One region of the Azospirillum aestuarii genome, then DNA from elsewhere that is predicted to be linked to it. Evidence: riboswitches for the same ligand, from Rfam matches in the RefSeq annotation. Region 1 holds a riboswitch; the other holds the start of a gene.

Region 1 (7,067 bases):
CATGAGGTGGTGGGAGCGGCTCCGGTCGCTCCGGTCAGGAAGCCGACGGCGGCGCCTTCCCGATTCCGTCTGGGACGTTGGCGGACGGTGGCGATCGGCATGGCCCGCTCGGCATCCGTCGGTCTGACGGGAAAGATCCGATTGTAAGAATAGGACGATCTGCTGTCCGCCGGTACCGAGTGAGTACGCCCATTGCCCTGTTGAGTGAGTTGCGGGGCGCACTGAGGCTGTCGCTTCCCCGCTGTTCGGCACGACACACACATTGGGAGGTCTCATGTCCGTTCGCCTGGATCGCCGCCAACTGCTGCTGTCCGCCGGAGCCGCCGCGCTGGTGCTGGCGGTGGCGCCGCGCTTCGTCTTCGCTCAAGCATCAGGGGCCCAGACGCCGGGAGGCCAAGCCCCGGGAGGCAAGGGCTTCACGCTGCCGCCGCTGCCCTACGCCCCCGCCGCGCTGGAACCGCACATCGACGCGACGACCATGAGCGTGCACCACGGCAAGCACCATCAGGCTTACGTGGACAACCTCAACAAGGCGCTCGCCAACCACGGCGACCTTCAGGCGATGCCGTTGGCCGACCTGCTGAAGCGCGTGCCGGAACTGCCGGAAAGCATCCGCACCGCGGTGCGCAACAACGGCGGCGGGCACGCGAACCACAGCATGTTCTGGAGCATCATGGGGCCGAACGCCGGTGGCGCCCCGGACGGCGAGGTCGGCGCCGCCATCACGCGCGACTTCGGCAGCTTCGACGATTTCAAGACGCGCTTCAATTCGGCGGGGGCCGGGCAGTTCGGCAGCGGCTGGGTCTTCGTCACCGCCGATCCGTCATCGGGCAAGCTCGCCATCGCCGCCCGCCCGAACCAGGATTCCCCGGCCATGGAAGGGGTGCCGGTGCTGATGGGCAACGACGTGTGGGAGCACGCCTATTACCTGAAGTACCAGAACCGGCGCGCCGACTATCTGGCGGCCTGGTGGAACGTGGTCGACTGGGGGGCGGTGAACCGCCGCTACGCGGCGATCCGCAAGGGCGAGCTGGTGATCTGAACGGCAAAGGGCGGCGGGGCATCCCCGCCGCCCTTCACGCGAATCCTCCCGTCCAACGGGTCCGTCAAGGGAGCCGGTCAGGCGCCCTGGTGCAGGCGGACGTTGAACAGCGGCCCCTGGCTCTGGCGGCGCAGCGCCTTGGCGACGGCCAGCACGGCGAGGTCGGCCAGCGGCTCGACGATGATGACGGTCATGTAGGCGGCGCCGAAGGAGGCCACTTCCGTCATGGTCTCGGCGGTGAAGCCGTGGCCGTAGAAGGCCCAGAAGGCCACCCAGGCGACGATGCCGCCCTGGTAGGTGGTGGAGAGGGCCAATGCCTGCGAGTACTTCAGGTCGACATAAGGGGTGGCGTCCGGAACGATCCGCTTCGCCAGCAGGCTGATGCCCCACAGCGGGACCAGCAGCGTGGTGACGTTCATGCCGTACTGCGGCAGGTCGAACGGCGCGAAGAACAGGCCCTGGATCAGCAGGCCGGCGGCCAGACCGATGGAGGCGGCGCCGGCGCCGAACAGCAGGAGCAGCGTCGAACCGAGGATCAGGTGAACCTCCGACACGCCCACGGGGTGGTGCGGGAACACCTCGAAGAAGCTGAAGACCAGCGCGGTGGCGATCAGGCTGCGCAGCACCAGCGGCGCGACCCCGCCGTTGTTGCGGACGTCGTCGCGCGCCAGCTTTCCGGCCATTGCGAAGCCGCCGGCGGCCGTCGCGTAGCTGAGAGCGATCTTGGCGCCGTCCACGACGCCGGGTTCGATGTGCATGCTCTATGCCCTTTCCGAGTCTGCCATGCGTTGGGAGGGGCGTCGTTGCTGGCAGGCACCGGCATCGCAACCCCCTTGGTCCCCTGGATGGGCGCACCGGAGGGACGGCTTGCGGAGGACGGGCGGCCTTCGGGCCGGACATCGGCAAGCGACCACCGGGGCACCCCGCCCGAGGACGTACGTTCGGTTACGGCAGGTCTCCTGGCTTGCGGGTCAAGGCGGCATCGTCCGGCCTTCCCGGCGCCCGTTCCCGCAGGCGGCGCCAGTGACACGGAAAGGACGATGCCGCTCACCGCTCACAGTTGCGGGGGCAGCGCCGGATTTGCCGTGTTCCCTGATCGGGGCGGCGCATCGGCTTCCCTCTTAGCCCCGCGACCGGACGGCGCGGGGAACCATAACCGGCGCCAGGGTAGGGGCGGGGTCCCCCGCCGTCAAGAGGGGGATGGCGACCCATCGGCGGCATCGCATGCCTTCCTTGACACCGCTCCCGCGGAACCGACAAGGTCCTGCGGATGGCGCGAGGCCGGATCAACGGGCGAAGGACGGGATTGCGGGCATGCTACCGGTTCATTTCCTGACCATCGTGCTGAACGGCGATCCCTTCATCCGCTATCACCTGGAGGTGTTCCGCCAACTCCCCTTTCCCTGGCATTGGCACATCGTGGAGGGGGTGGCGGAGCAGGTCCGCGACTCCTCCTGGTGCGCGCAACGGGGCGGGCGCGTCCCCCAGGACCTACACCGCGACGGCCGCAGCGGCGACGGCACCTCGGAATATCTGGACCAGATCGCCGCGGAGGAGCCCGGCCGCGTGTCGGTCCACCGCAAGCCGCCCGGCGCTTTCTGGCAGGGCAAGGTGGAGATGGTGACCGCGCCGCTGGTCGCCATGACGGAGGAGTGCCTGCTCTGGCAGATCGATGCGGACGAGCTGTGGACGGCGGAGCAGGTCATCCGTGCGCGCCAAATGTTCCTCGATTCGCCGTCGCGCACGGCGGCGCTTTACCTCTGCCATTTCTTCGTCGGCCCGTCCCTGGTCCTCGATCGGGTAGACCATTACGGCAATTACCGCGCCTACGAATGGCTGCGCACCTGGCGGTATCGGCCGGGGGATTTCTGGCACTCGCACGTCCCGCCCCGGCTGATGCGCCCGCAGCCCGACGGGCCGGACCTTGAACTCGGAGCGGCCAACCCCTTCCTGCATGAGGAAACGGCGGCGGGCGGGCTGGTCTTCCAGCATTTCGCCTATGCGACGCGGGAGCAGGTCGCCTTCAAGGAGGTCTATTACGGCTACGACGGCGCGGTCCGGCAATGGGACGCCCTGCAAACGGCCGGTCGGTCGGTCGGCAGCGGCACCCTCCCATTGCGCGATTTCTTCCCCTGGGTGACCGACGCGGCGACCGTCGCGCGCGCCGAACATGCCCTGGTGGAACCGTTGGCCCGCCCGGCCCCCGATGGACGCTGGGCCTTCGTGCCGCCGGCACGGGGTGCCTCCACCGCCCCGGCGGTGGCGTTGCTGCGGGAGTCCGGCCCTGCGGCCTGCCGCCGCACGCTCGCTCCCGGCGAACCGCCGCCCTTCCCGACCGACCTGATCCGGAGCGTCGGCGTGTTCCTGCTCGACGGGGCCGGTGCCGTCCTGCGGGCGTCGGGTTTCCTGCGGGAGTTGCGGCGGGCCGTGCCGCTGGCCCGGATCACCGTCTTCGCAACGCCGGACGCGGAGGCGGCGCTCGCCCTCTGCCCCTACGTCAACCAGCGGGTCACTCTGCCGCCGCTGCGGGGGCGGGCGCCCGACGACGCGCTGGTGAGCGCCGTGCGCCAGGAGATCGGCGATCAGTTCCAGGGCGCCTTCGATCTGACGGTCAACCCGGTCCGGGGTGAGGATGCCGGCTTCGCCAACCGCCTGATGCAGGACACCGGCGCGCCGCTCCGCCTCGGTTGCAGGGTCGGCCGGCCGGTGCGCGGCTATTACGCCGATGCCTTCCTGACCCATGTCGCGCCAAATCCCGCCGTCCTGCTCGGTGCGCTCAACGTCGGAGAGCCGGACCCCGCGACGGAGGTCTGGACCTCCCCCGCCGGTGAGCGCGCCGCCGCCGCGCTTTTGGCAGAGGGCGTTCCGGCGCGCTGGCGCTGCGCGGTCGGCCTGTCCGCGTCCGTCGGCACCGGGAGCCTGTCGGAGTTGTGCCGCCGCCTCGCCGCGCGGGGCGGTACCACCCTGATCCTGGTCGGCGAGGAGGCCGCCAAGGGCGCCGCCGCGCGCATCGCCGGGGAGACGGGGGCGGCCTGCGTGAACGCGGTCGGGCGGCTGGGTTTCGACGGGTTGTGCGCCCTGCTGCGGCGCTGCGACCTGTTCGTCGGGACGGGCGCCCCGGCGGAAGACATCGCCGTGGCGGCCAGGCTTCCCATGGTGGGAACCGGCCCGGAGCGCGGCGATCCGACCGCCGAGGCGATGGAGAGCGCCATCGCGGCCTGGCTGGCCAGCCGTCCGTACTGAAGGACGTTCCCACCCAGCCTGTGAGATCCGGGAGGGGAAGCGTGGAAAAACGGAGGGATAGGCGCGCAAGGCGCTTGTGTTGGCGCGTTTGCGCCGCAATGATCCGCCCCCTCCGAATCCCGGACGGCCGCGCGGCGCGCGGCGCAGCGGGGAAAACCATGGATTGAATCCGGCGGCCCGGTAAGCACACGATGCGCAGAGCAGTCATGAAACCCCGTGCGGATTGGCGTCCGGGGCTCCGCAAATACCCCTTCGGCGTCCGCGCCATGAGCGCCGGCGCCTTTTGGCGCGAGGATGTGCGGTACGAGTTCTCCGCCCATCAGATCGACTTGATCGAGAGCGTCGCCGACGAACTGCACACCATGCTGCGCGAGGCGCTGCGCGCGACGATGGACGGGCGGGCGTTGGCCCGGCTGGGGGTCCGCGGCGGCGTGGCGCGGCTCCTGGAAGCCTCCTGGAACGACTATTGGGCTGCGGGGCGGCTGAACGAGCGGGCCGGCGGGCTGATCGGGCGGCTGACTCTGGCCTATGACGGGCGCGATTCGGTCAAGCTGCTGGCCTGCAACTACGACACGCCGGAGGGGCTGTTCGCCGCCTCGATCATCCAGCGCAACTGGCGTGAGGCCCTGATGGCCGACGCCAACCAGTTCAACGGTCTGCATGAAGGGATTGTGGAGCGCTGGGAGGAACTGGCGGCGGGCATGCCGGGCCGCCAATTCGTCCATCTGGCCTGCGCCACCCCCGACCCGATGCGCGAGAGCGAACTGGTCTATCTGGCCGCGACGGCGGCGGAGGCCGGCATCGCCACGCATCTGCTGCCGCTGCAAAGCCTGGGTTGGGACGGCCAGCGTTTCGTCGACGACGAGGGGCGGGCAGCCTCCTGGCTGGCGAAGATCTACCCTTGGCAGGGGCTGGCCGACGACGCCTTCCTGCAAAAGCTGCGGATGGGCGGCATGAGCATGCTGTCGCCGCTGTGGTGCTGGCCGATGTCGAACCATGGGCTGCTGGCGACACTCTGGGCGCTCTACCCGCGCCACCCCAACCTGTGCCGCGCCGGGCTCGATCCCGAGGAGCTGGCCGGCTGCGACGCCGTGACGGAGCGCAGCCTGTTCGGGCTGGACGACGCGGCCCAGCGCATGACGGCCCATGGCCGCACCGTCTCGGACACCGGCGGCGCCGAGTATCCGGGGGGGCGGGTCTGGCTGGAAACCCCACCGATCTTCGAGGAGGAGGGCGTCCACGCGCTCCTGCACTGTTGGATCATCGGGGACAAGTGTCTGGGCATGTCGGTCCGTGAATCGGCGGACCCGCGGGTCGGCTCCGACGCGGCGATGGTGCCGCACATCTTCCGCGGCTGACGCGCTTTCACGGGGTGGAAGGAACCCGCCCTGTTCCAACGGGGCGCAGGGCGGGCGCTTCGGCGGCGGCGATCAAGCGGCGGGGCTCAGCGGCTGCGGCCCGGCGCGAAGGGATTGGGCAGCGGCGAGCCGAACGTCGCCCGGCGGGCGTCCCGCCACGCGACATCGTTGCCGACGCCGCTGTGGGTGGCGGACACCGACACGACCTGACTCTGGTGGCGCAGCCAGCCGCGCAGCTTTTCCTCGAATCGGTGGGCGTCCTGGGCGTCCGCAACCTCCAGTTCCATCGTCATCTGCAACTCGGTCTTCATGGCGTTCCTCCTCTGGACCGTTCCGTTGAACAAACAGCCGGGCGTGCCACTGGTGCCGAAAAAACAGAAAAGGGCGGGGAACTTTCCCCGCCCTGCGCCGCAAAGCTGTCAATGCGATGGCCGTCGATGCGATTGGCGGCGCTGCCGCTCACTTCCCTTCGGGCTTCGCCGGGCGGGCCGGCTTGGCGATGCTGGCGATCTGCTTCTGCAGGTCGTCGATCTGCTTCTGAAGCTCTTCATAGGTGTGGCTGACCGCCGCCGGGCCGTTGGACGGAGCGGCGGGCGGAGCGGCGAACGGGCCGGGGGGGGCAGGGCGGGGCGGCATCGCCGGCTCGCCCGGCTGCCCGTCCTCGGCACCGCCGAAGGGCGAGAACATGCGCATGGCCCGTTCGAACATCGCCATGTTCTGCTTGCCGACCTCCTCCAGCCGGCCGAACGGGAACATGCCGCCCAGCGTGTTCTGGAAATAGTCGCGCATCTGCTCCTGGTTGCGCGAGAAGGACTGCATCGAATATTCGAGGTAGCGCGGCACCATCCACTGCATGTTGTCGCCGTAGAAGCCGATGAGCTGGCGCAGGAAGCTGATCGGCAGCAGGTTCTGGCCCTTGCTCTCCTCCTCGACGATGATCTGGGTCAGGACCGAACGGGTAATGTCCTCTCCGGTCTTCGCGTCATAGACCACAAAGTCGAGGCCGTCCTTGACCATCTGACAGAGATGGTCGAGCGTCACATAGCTGCTGGTCGCCGTGTTGTAGAGCCGCCGGTTGGCGTACTTCTTGATCGTGATCGTCGCGGACTTCTGGTCTTCCTTGTCGGCCATCGCTGTTTCTTTCAAGAAGGGTCGTGCGGCGGGTATGTTCCAGATATAAGGACTACTCGAAGGAATGCACCCTGTCCAGTGCTGTGCCGCAGCGCTGCGACCGCAGGTGGACGGCGCCCGGATAATTCGGGATTTGCGGCATTTTCGATCGGTCCTTCGCGGCTCTGGTCAAGCGTACCGCCTCCCCCATATACTCCCGGCCATGGCCGAATCGTCCGAATCCGACACCCCGTCCCTGGAAACGCTCGCGCAACGGTACCTCGACCTGTGGCAGGAACAATGGGCGGCCTGCG
Region 2 (7,067 bases), on a different contig from region 1:
AGGTGCACCATTCGCCGTCCGGAGCCTGCACGGCGGGCTCGTCGTAGAACACCGTCATGGCGGTGAAGCGCTCACCGATGGACTGCATCGTGCAATCGTAGAGCAGCCCGGCCTGGGCGGTGACCACATCGCCGGAGGGGGCCGTCCCGCAGATCCAGAAGGCGTTGGCCGGCGTCAGGGAGCGGCAGGCCGGATGGGCCGCCGGAAGCATCGGTTCCCAGGAGCCCGCGGCCACCGCCGCCTCGTTGACGCGCACCAGCGCCGGCATGTCGAACACGACGGAAAGCGCGACCCCGCGGGCGGCCGCCAAGCCGACGAGGTCATCGCGGGCGGCCTGGAGCAGGCCGGACAGGGGTCCCGACGGAACGGGGAGAGCGGACAGGGCGATGGAGGCCGGTTGCGTGCCGGTAAACTGCGTGCCGGTGAACATGGATGTCTCTTCCTTGAGTTGGAAAGGAGTGGCATCAAGCGCCAAACGGGGCGCGATCCGCCCCGCGCATCCACATCATCGTCGCAGCGAAACCGGCATTACTACTTTTACGGATGCCGTCACCCGGAAACGCGCGGGGCGCCCGATCCACCGGACCGGACGCCCCGCCTCTTCCCGTCCGCCCTTGGATCGGGCGTCTTACTGGCCCTTGCCGTCCGAGGACACCGCGGCCGCCTCGCTGGAGGAGGCCGGCGTGGAACCACCGGCCCCCTTGGCCGGGCTGCCGGGCACCCACCAGCGGCGGGCCTCGGCGTCCGCCGCGCCCGGCGTCGATTCGGCGCGGGTCTTCAGCATCGAGAAGACGATGGAACCGCCGACCAGGAAGGCCGTGATGCCCAGCGCCACCGCCGTCGGCATCTTGTAGATGTCCACCATCATCATCTTGGCGCCGACCACCACCAGAACCAGCGACAGGCCGTACTTCAGGTAATGGAAGCGGTGGATGACCGAGGCCAGCGCGAAGTAGAGGGCGCGCAGGCCGAGGATCGCGAAGACGTTGGAGGTCCAGACGATGAACGGATCGGTGGTCACCGAGAAGACCGCCGGGATGGAGTCCACGGCGAAGACCAGATCGGTGAATTCGATCAGGATCAGCACGAGGAACAGCGGCGTCATCATCCGCACGCCGTCGCGCATCACGAAGAACTTCTGCCCCTCGTAGCCGTCGGTCATGCGGAAGCGGGAGCGGACGAACTTGACGATCCGGTTGTTCTCCATGTCCGGCTCGTCGTCCACCGACATCAGCATCTTGATGCCGCTGAAGATCAGGAAGGCGCCGAAGATGTAGATGATCCAGTGGAATTCCTGGATCAGCGCCGTGCCCGCCACGATCAGCACGCCGCGCATCACCAGCGCGCCCAGGATGCCCCAGAACAGCACCCGGTGCTGGTATTGCGGCGGCACCGCGAAATGCGTGAAGATCAGCGCGATGACGAAGATGTTGTCGACGCTCAGGCTGTATTCGATCAGGTAGCCGGTCAGGAACTCCAGTCCCTTCTCGGAGCCCTGAAAATGAAAGACGCCGGCCGCGAAAATCATCGCCAGCGTGGAATAGGCCGCGCAGCGCATCAGCGCCTCGCGGCCGGAGATCACATGGGATTTCTTGGAAAATACACCAAGATCAAAGGCCAAAAGCACGCCAACGAAGACGGCGAAGCCGGCCCACATTAAAACGATCTGGTCCATGGAACTGTCCCTTGCTTCATGCACTCCGCTCCCGCAAGCGGAGACTTCGATCGTCACATGAGCAGTCCGACATCACCGATGCGCCACGGCGGGACGCATCGGCCAGAGGGGCCCGGACTGGAATCGTGACCGCAAGGTCTGCGGCCAATGAGAAAGCGCGCGCAACGGCTCGGCCGCGGCGCGTCAGGTCACCCGTCTCCATCGTTCGCCGTGGAGACGTGGCGGTCGGTCAGGATGTTGGTTCGGTGCGGTCCATGTCGATGTCTCCCAAAGGCCCGTCGGGTGCCGTCGTCCGGCGGTGGACCTTGTGGGGGAGCGGGACCCAGGGGGAAGAACAGGGCCAGCTTCCGCAAGGCCGCGCCAAGGCGACGGCTCAATGGGAAGTCCGACATCACAGCGCCGGGCGACGCTGCCAGAGGGGCCCGGACCTCGACCGTCATGTAGTCAGGCCCCGGCCCGGCGACAAGAGGGGGGCATGGCCTTCGCGACCCGTGATCGGCGTATCGGCGGAATGCGGCTTGACCGGAGCCGTTCCGCCCGCGTAGCTTCGCATCCGACGGTTGCCCGAAAGGGCTGAAAATGGGAACACGGTGCGGACCCCGCGGCGAAACGCCGCGCGAAGGTCCAACGCCGGGGCTGCCCCCGCAACTGTAAGCGGCGAGTCGTCCATCGGAATGCCACTGGGATCGCGATCCTGGGAAGGCGATGGGCCGACGATAACCCGTGAGCCAGGAGACCTGCCGTCAGTCGTGGTCACACGCGAACACGTTCGGGCGGGGTGCACCGAAGGTCGTCGAACCGGGAGTCCGTTCGCGGAAACCCTGGTGGGACTTCGTTCGCGGTGACGTGCCACCGGCGTCCCGCCCGAGGTCTCAATGAGTGTCCGCGTTCCCCGCCTTCACCGGACGGCGTCCTTCGCCGCCGTTCTGGGAAGCCTTGCCCTTCCCCTATCGGCCTTCGCCGATTCCACCACCATCACGATGCTTCCGCCGGTCTCGGTGACCGCCAACCGCGTCCCCACCGCCGCCGGGGAAACCGGCAGCGCCCTGACCGTCATCACCCGTCAGGAACTGGAGCAGCGCCAGACCCACCTGCTGTCCGACGCACTGCGCGCGGTGCCCGGCGTCGCCGTCAACCGCACCGGCCCGATGGGCACCCTGACCCAGCTCCGCATCCGCGGGTCGGAGGGCAACCAGACGCTCGTCCTGATCGACGGGATCGAGGTGAACGACCCGGCGTCCGGCTCCGAATACGATTTCGCCAACCTGCTGGCCGGCGACGTGGAGCGCGTCGAGGTGCTGCGCGGCCCGCAGAGCGCGCTCTACGGCTCCGACGCGGTCGGCGGCGTCGTCAACATCGTGACCCGCCGCGGCGCCGGCGTCCCCCGGATCGGCGCCGCCGTCGAGGGCGGGTCCTTCGGCACCGCCGCCGGGCGGGCCTCCTTCGGAACGGGGACCGACCGCTACGACCTGTTCCTCAGCGGCCAGGGCGTCACCAGCGACGGCGTGTCGGTCGCCGACAAGCGGCTCGGCAACCCGGAGAAGGACGGCTACCGCAACGGCACGCTGACCGGAAACGCCGCCGTCCGCCCGACCGAGCGCAGCGAGATCACCGTGACCGGCCGCTACACCCGCTTCCGCGCCGACACCGACGGCTTCGTCGGCGGGCGCGGCGCCGTCGATGACGGGACCAGCACCGCCGGGGAGCAGTATTTCGGACGGCTCCAGGGCAAGATCGCCCTTCTCGACGGGAAGTGGGAGCACATCGTCGGCCTGACCCATGGCCGCCAGCAGCGCGACTACCGCGACGCCGCCAAGACGGTGACCAGCCGTTACGACGGGCGCAAGACCAAGGCCGACTACCAGACCAACCTGACGCTGAAAAGCGGTCCCGCCGACCATGTGCTGACCGCCGCCGTGGAGCGTGAGGAGGACAAGGCGATCAGCCGCAGCGCCTTCTCCAGCTTCGACCGCTCCATCGGCTCCACCGGGCTGGTGGGCCAGTACAAGCTGGGCCTGTTCGACCGGCTGACCCTGACCGGCAGCGTCCGCCACGACGGGAACGACCTGTTCCGCGACGCCACCACATGGCGCACCACCGCGGCCTACCGCGTCGAGGGCAGCGGGACGACGCTGCGCGCCTCCTACGGCACCGGCGTCAAGAATCCCACCCTGTTCGAGCTGTACGGCTACACCGCCACCTACGCCGGCAACCCGAACCTGAAGCCGGAGCGGGTGCGCGGCTGGGACGCCGGCTTCGATCAGTCGCTGTGGGGCACACGGGCCTCCGTGGACGGCACATGGTTCGACCAGCGCATCCGCGACCTGATCACCGGCACCGGGCGGACTTCCGTCAACATGCCGGGCGAATCCCGCATCCGCGGCTTCGAAATGGGGCTGTCGGTGGAGCCACTGGACCGGCTGACCGTCCGCGGCTCCTACACCTGGACCGACGGCGAGGATTCCGCGGGGGCGGAGCTGGTGCGCCGGCCCAAGCAGATCGCCAGCCTGACCGTCAACCACCGCTTCCTGGAGGACCGGGCGAACGCCAACCTCAGCGTGGTCTACAACGGGCGGTCCAGCGACTGGGCCTACGATCCCTTCTACAACCGGCAGGTCGTGAGCCTCACCCCCTACACGCTGGTCAACATGGCCGGGTCCTACGCGCTGTCCGAGGGGATCGAGGTCTTCGGACGCGTGGAGAACCTGTTCAATCGCCGGTATCAGGAGGTCTGGACCTACGGCGCGACGGGCCGGGCCGGGTATCTCGGGCTGCGGCTGTCGCTGTGAGGCCCACCCGTCTCGGGCTGGCCGCCGCCCTCCTGCTGATCGCGGGGGGGCCGGCGGCGGCGTGGGAGGCGCCGCCCGCAAAGCCGCAGCGCATCGTCTCCCTGAATCTGTGCGCCGACGAGCTGCTGTTGCGGCTCGTCGGGCCGGAGCGCCTCGCCGCGGTGACGTGGCTGGCGCGCGATCCCCGCGCCTCCACGGTGGCGGATCTGGCGGCGCGGGTGCCGGTCAACCACGGGATGGCGGAGGAGATCCTGCCGCTCAACCCCGACCTGATCGTCGCCGGGCGCTACACCACGCGGGTCGCGGTCGGGCTGCTGACGCGGCTGGACGCGCCGCTGCTGGAGCTGGACGTCCCGCAGAGCGTGGCCGGGGTGAAGGAGCAGATCCGCGGCCTCGCCCGCGCCGTCGGCGAGCCGGAACGGGGGGAGGCGCTGGTCGCCGACCTGCTCTCCCGCCTCGACGCCCCGCCCCCCGCCGCGCCGGGGCCGCGCCCGACCGCGGTGGTCTTGCGGCCCAACGGCTTCGTCGCCGGGTCCGGGTCGCTGGTGGACGAACTCCTGACCCGCGCCGGGCTGGAAAATCTGGCCGACCGCCTGCCGCTGGGCAGCCAGGGCGCCCTGCCGCTGGAGGCGGTCATTCTGGGCGGGGCGGACATGCTGATCGTCGACGCCGCACCCGACGCGCCGCCGTCGCTGGCCGGTGCCCTTCTGCATCACCCTGCCCTGAAAGCTCTAAAACATCAGGTCCGCACCCTGTCGCTGCCAACCCGCCTGTGGACCTGCCCCGGCCCGCAGATCGCCGAGGCCGCGGAACGGCTGGCCGCCGCGCGGGAGGCCGCACCATGAGCCGGGACTCCCGCATCCCCTACGCCGCCCTGGTCGCCGGGCTGACGGGTCTGGCGCTGGCGCTCTGCGCGGTGTCGGCGGCGGTCGGCTATGTGCCGTTCGACCTGGGCGCCGCCCTGTCCGACTGGCTGGCCGGGCGCCCCACCCTCGGCGCTCTGGTGCTGGCCGAGCTGCGCCTGCCGCGCGCCCTGCTGGGCCTGCTGGTCGGCTTCAGCCTGGGGCTGACCGGTGCGGCGATGCAGGGCTGGCTGCGCAACCCGCTGGCCGAGCCGGGGCTGGTCGGCGTGTCGAGCGCGGCGGCGCTGGGCGCGGTGATCGTCTTTTACAGCGGCCTGTCCGCCGCGCTGTCGCTGGCCCTGCCGCTCGGCGGCATGGCCGGAGCCGCCACCGCCGCAATTCTGCTGAACCTGATGGCGGCGCGGGGGGCCGGAACGACGGCGCTGGTCATCGGCGGCATCGCCATCAACAGCCTCGCCGGGTCGCTGACCGCGCTGGCCCTCAACCTCGCCCCCAACCCCTACGCGGCGCTGGAGATCGTGTTCTGGCTGATGGGATCGCTGGCCGACCGCGGCACCGACCAGCTCTGGCTCGTCCTGCCGCCGATGCTGGCGGGCTGGGCGCTCTGCCTGTCCGGCGCCCGCGCGCTCGACGCGCTGACCCTGGGGGAAGACGCGGCGCGCAGCCTGGGCTTCGACCTCACCGGGCTGCGCGTCCGGCTGATCGCCGGGGCGGCGCTGGCGGTGGGCAGCGCGGTGTCGGTCACCGGCGCCGTGGGCTTCGTCGGGCTGGTGGCCCCGCACCTGATGCGCCCGCTGGCCGGGGCGCGGCCCGGACGGCTGCTGCTGCTGGCGGGTCTGGCCGGGGCGTGCCTGACCCTGGCCGCGGACATCGCGGTCCGGCTGCTGCCGACGCGGCCCGAACTGAAGCTGGGCGTGGTCACCGCCCTGATCGGGGCGCCCTTCCTGATCGTCCTGATCGCCCGGCTGCGGCGGGAGGAGGCGTGATGCGCATCGAAACCCACGGCCTGTCCGCCACCGCCGGCGGGCGGACCATCCTGACGGACGTCAATCTCGCCATCAGGCCCGGCGCCTTCACCGGCCTGATCGGTCCGAACGGCGCCGGCAAGACCACCCTGCTGCGTCTCCTCGCCGGTCTCGCCGAGCCGGCGGCGGGCCGCGTCACCTACGATGGAAGGTCCGCTGCACAGGTCGGACGGCGGGCGCTCGCCCGCGGCATCGCCTATCTGCCGCAGAGCGGCCCGGTGCATTGGCCGCTGCGCGCCGAGGCGCTGGTGATGCTCGGCCGCCTGCCCCACCGCGGCCCGCTGGGCGGAATCACCGCGGCGGACCGCGCGGCGGTGGAACGGGCGCTGTCCATCGCCGACGCCGCGCACCTGCGCGGGCGGATCGTCGGCACCCTGTCGGGGGGCGAGCGGATGCGCGTCCTGCTCGCCCGCGCCCTGGCGACCGAGGCGCCCGTCCTGCTGGCCGACGAGCCGGTCGCCGCCCTCGACCCCGGCCACCAGCTCGCCTGCATGGCGCTGCTGCGCGACACCGCCCGCCGGGGAAGCGGCGTGGTGGCGGTGCTGCACGACCTGACCCTGGCCGCCCGCTTCTGCGACCGGCTGATCCTGCTGTCGGAGGGCGGCGTGCGGGCCGATGGGCCGCCCGACCAAGTGCTGACCGACGACACCCTGCGCGCCGCCTACGGCATCGCCGTCCACCGTGGCGAGGCCGGCGGCGAACCCTTCCTGCTTCC

Evidence for each region. A riboswitch is a leader RNA that binds a small molecule or an ion and turns the genes downstream of it on or off. The one in region 1 is predicted to bind cobalamin.
Region 2: linked by a shared signal. The riboswitch ahead of JJL56_RS16680 (TonB-dependent receptor plug domain-containing protein) and the one ahead of JJL56_RS25415 (energy-coupling factor ABC transporter permease) in region 1 are both predicted to bind cobalamin.

The regions. Positions count from the first base shown of each region.
Region 1 is NZ_JAEPIV010000021.1:102,133-109,199, reverse strand. It holds gene JJL56_RS25425 (hypothetical protein) at 1-147, shown strand, start outside; gene JJL56_RS25420 (superoxide dismutase) at 275-1,042, shown strand; gene JJL56_RS25415 (energy-coupling factor ABC transporter permease) at 1,120-1,800, opposite strand; cobalamin riboswitch at 1,975-2,212, opposite strand; gene JJL56_RS25410 (glycosyltransferase family protein) at 2,357-4,285, shown strand; gene JJL56_RS25405 (glutathionylspermidine synthase family protein) at 4,492-5,643, shown strand; gene JJL56_RS25400 (hypothetical protein) at 5,730-5,954, opposite strand; gene phaR (polyhydroxyalkanoate synthesis repressor PhaR) at 6,103-6,774, opposite strand.
Region 2 is NZ_JAEPIV010000008.1:180,313-187,379, reverse strand. It holds gene JJL56_RS16690 (hypothetical protein) at 1-430, opposite strand, end outside; gene JJL56_RS16685 (TerC family protein) at 629-1,675, opposite strand; cobalamin riboswitch at 2,216-2,434, shown strand; gene JJL56_RS16680 (TonB-dependent receptor plug domain-containing protein) at 2,551-4,464, shown strand; gene JJL56_RS16675 (ABC transporter substrate-binding protein) at 4,461-5,309, shown strand; gene JJL56_RS16670 (FecCD family ABC transporter permease) at 5,306-6,313, shown strand; gene JJL56_RS16665 (ABC transporter ATP-binding protein) at 6,313-7,067, shown strand, end outside.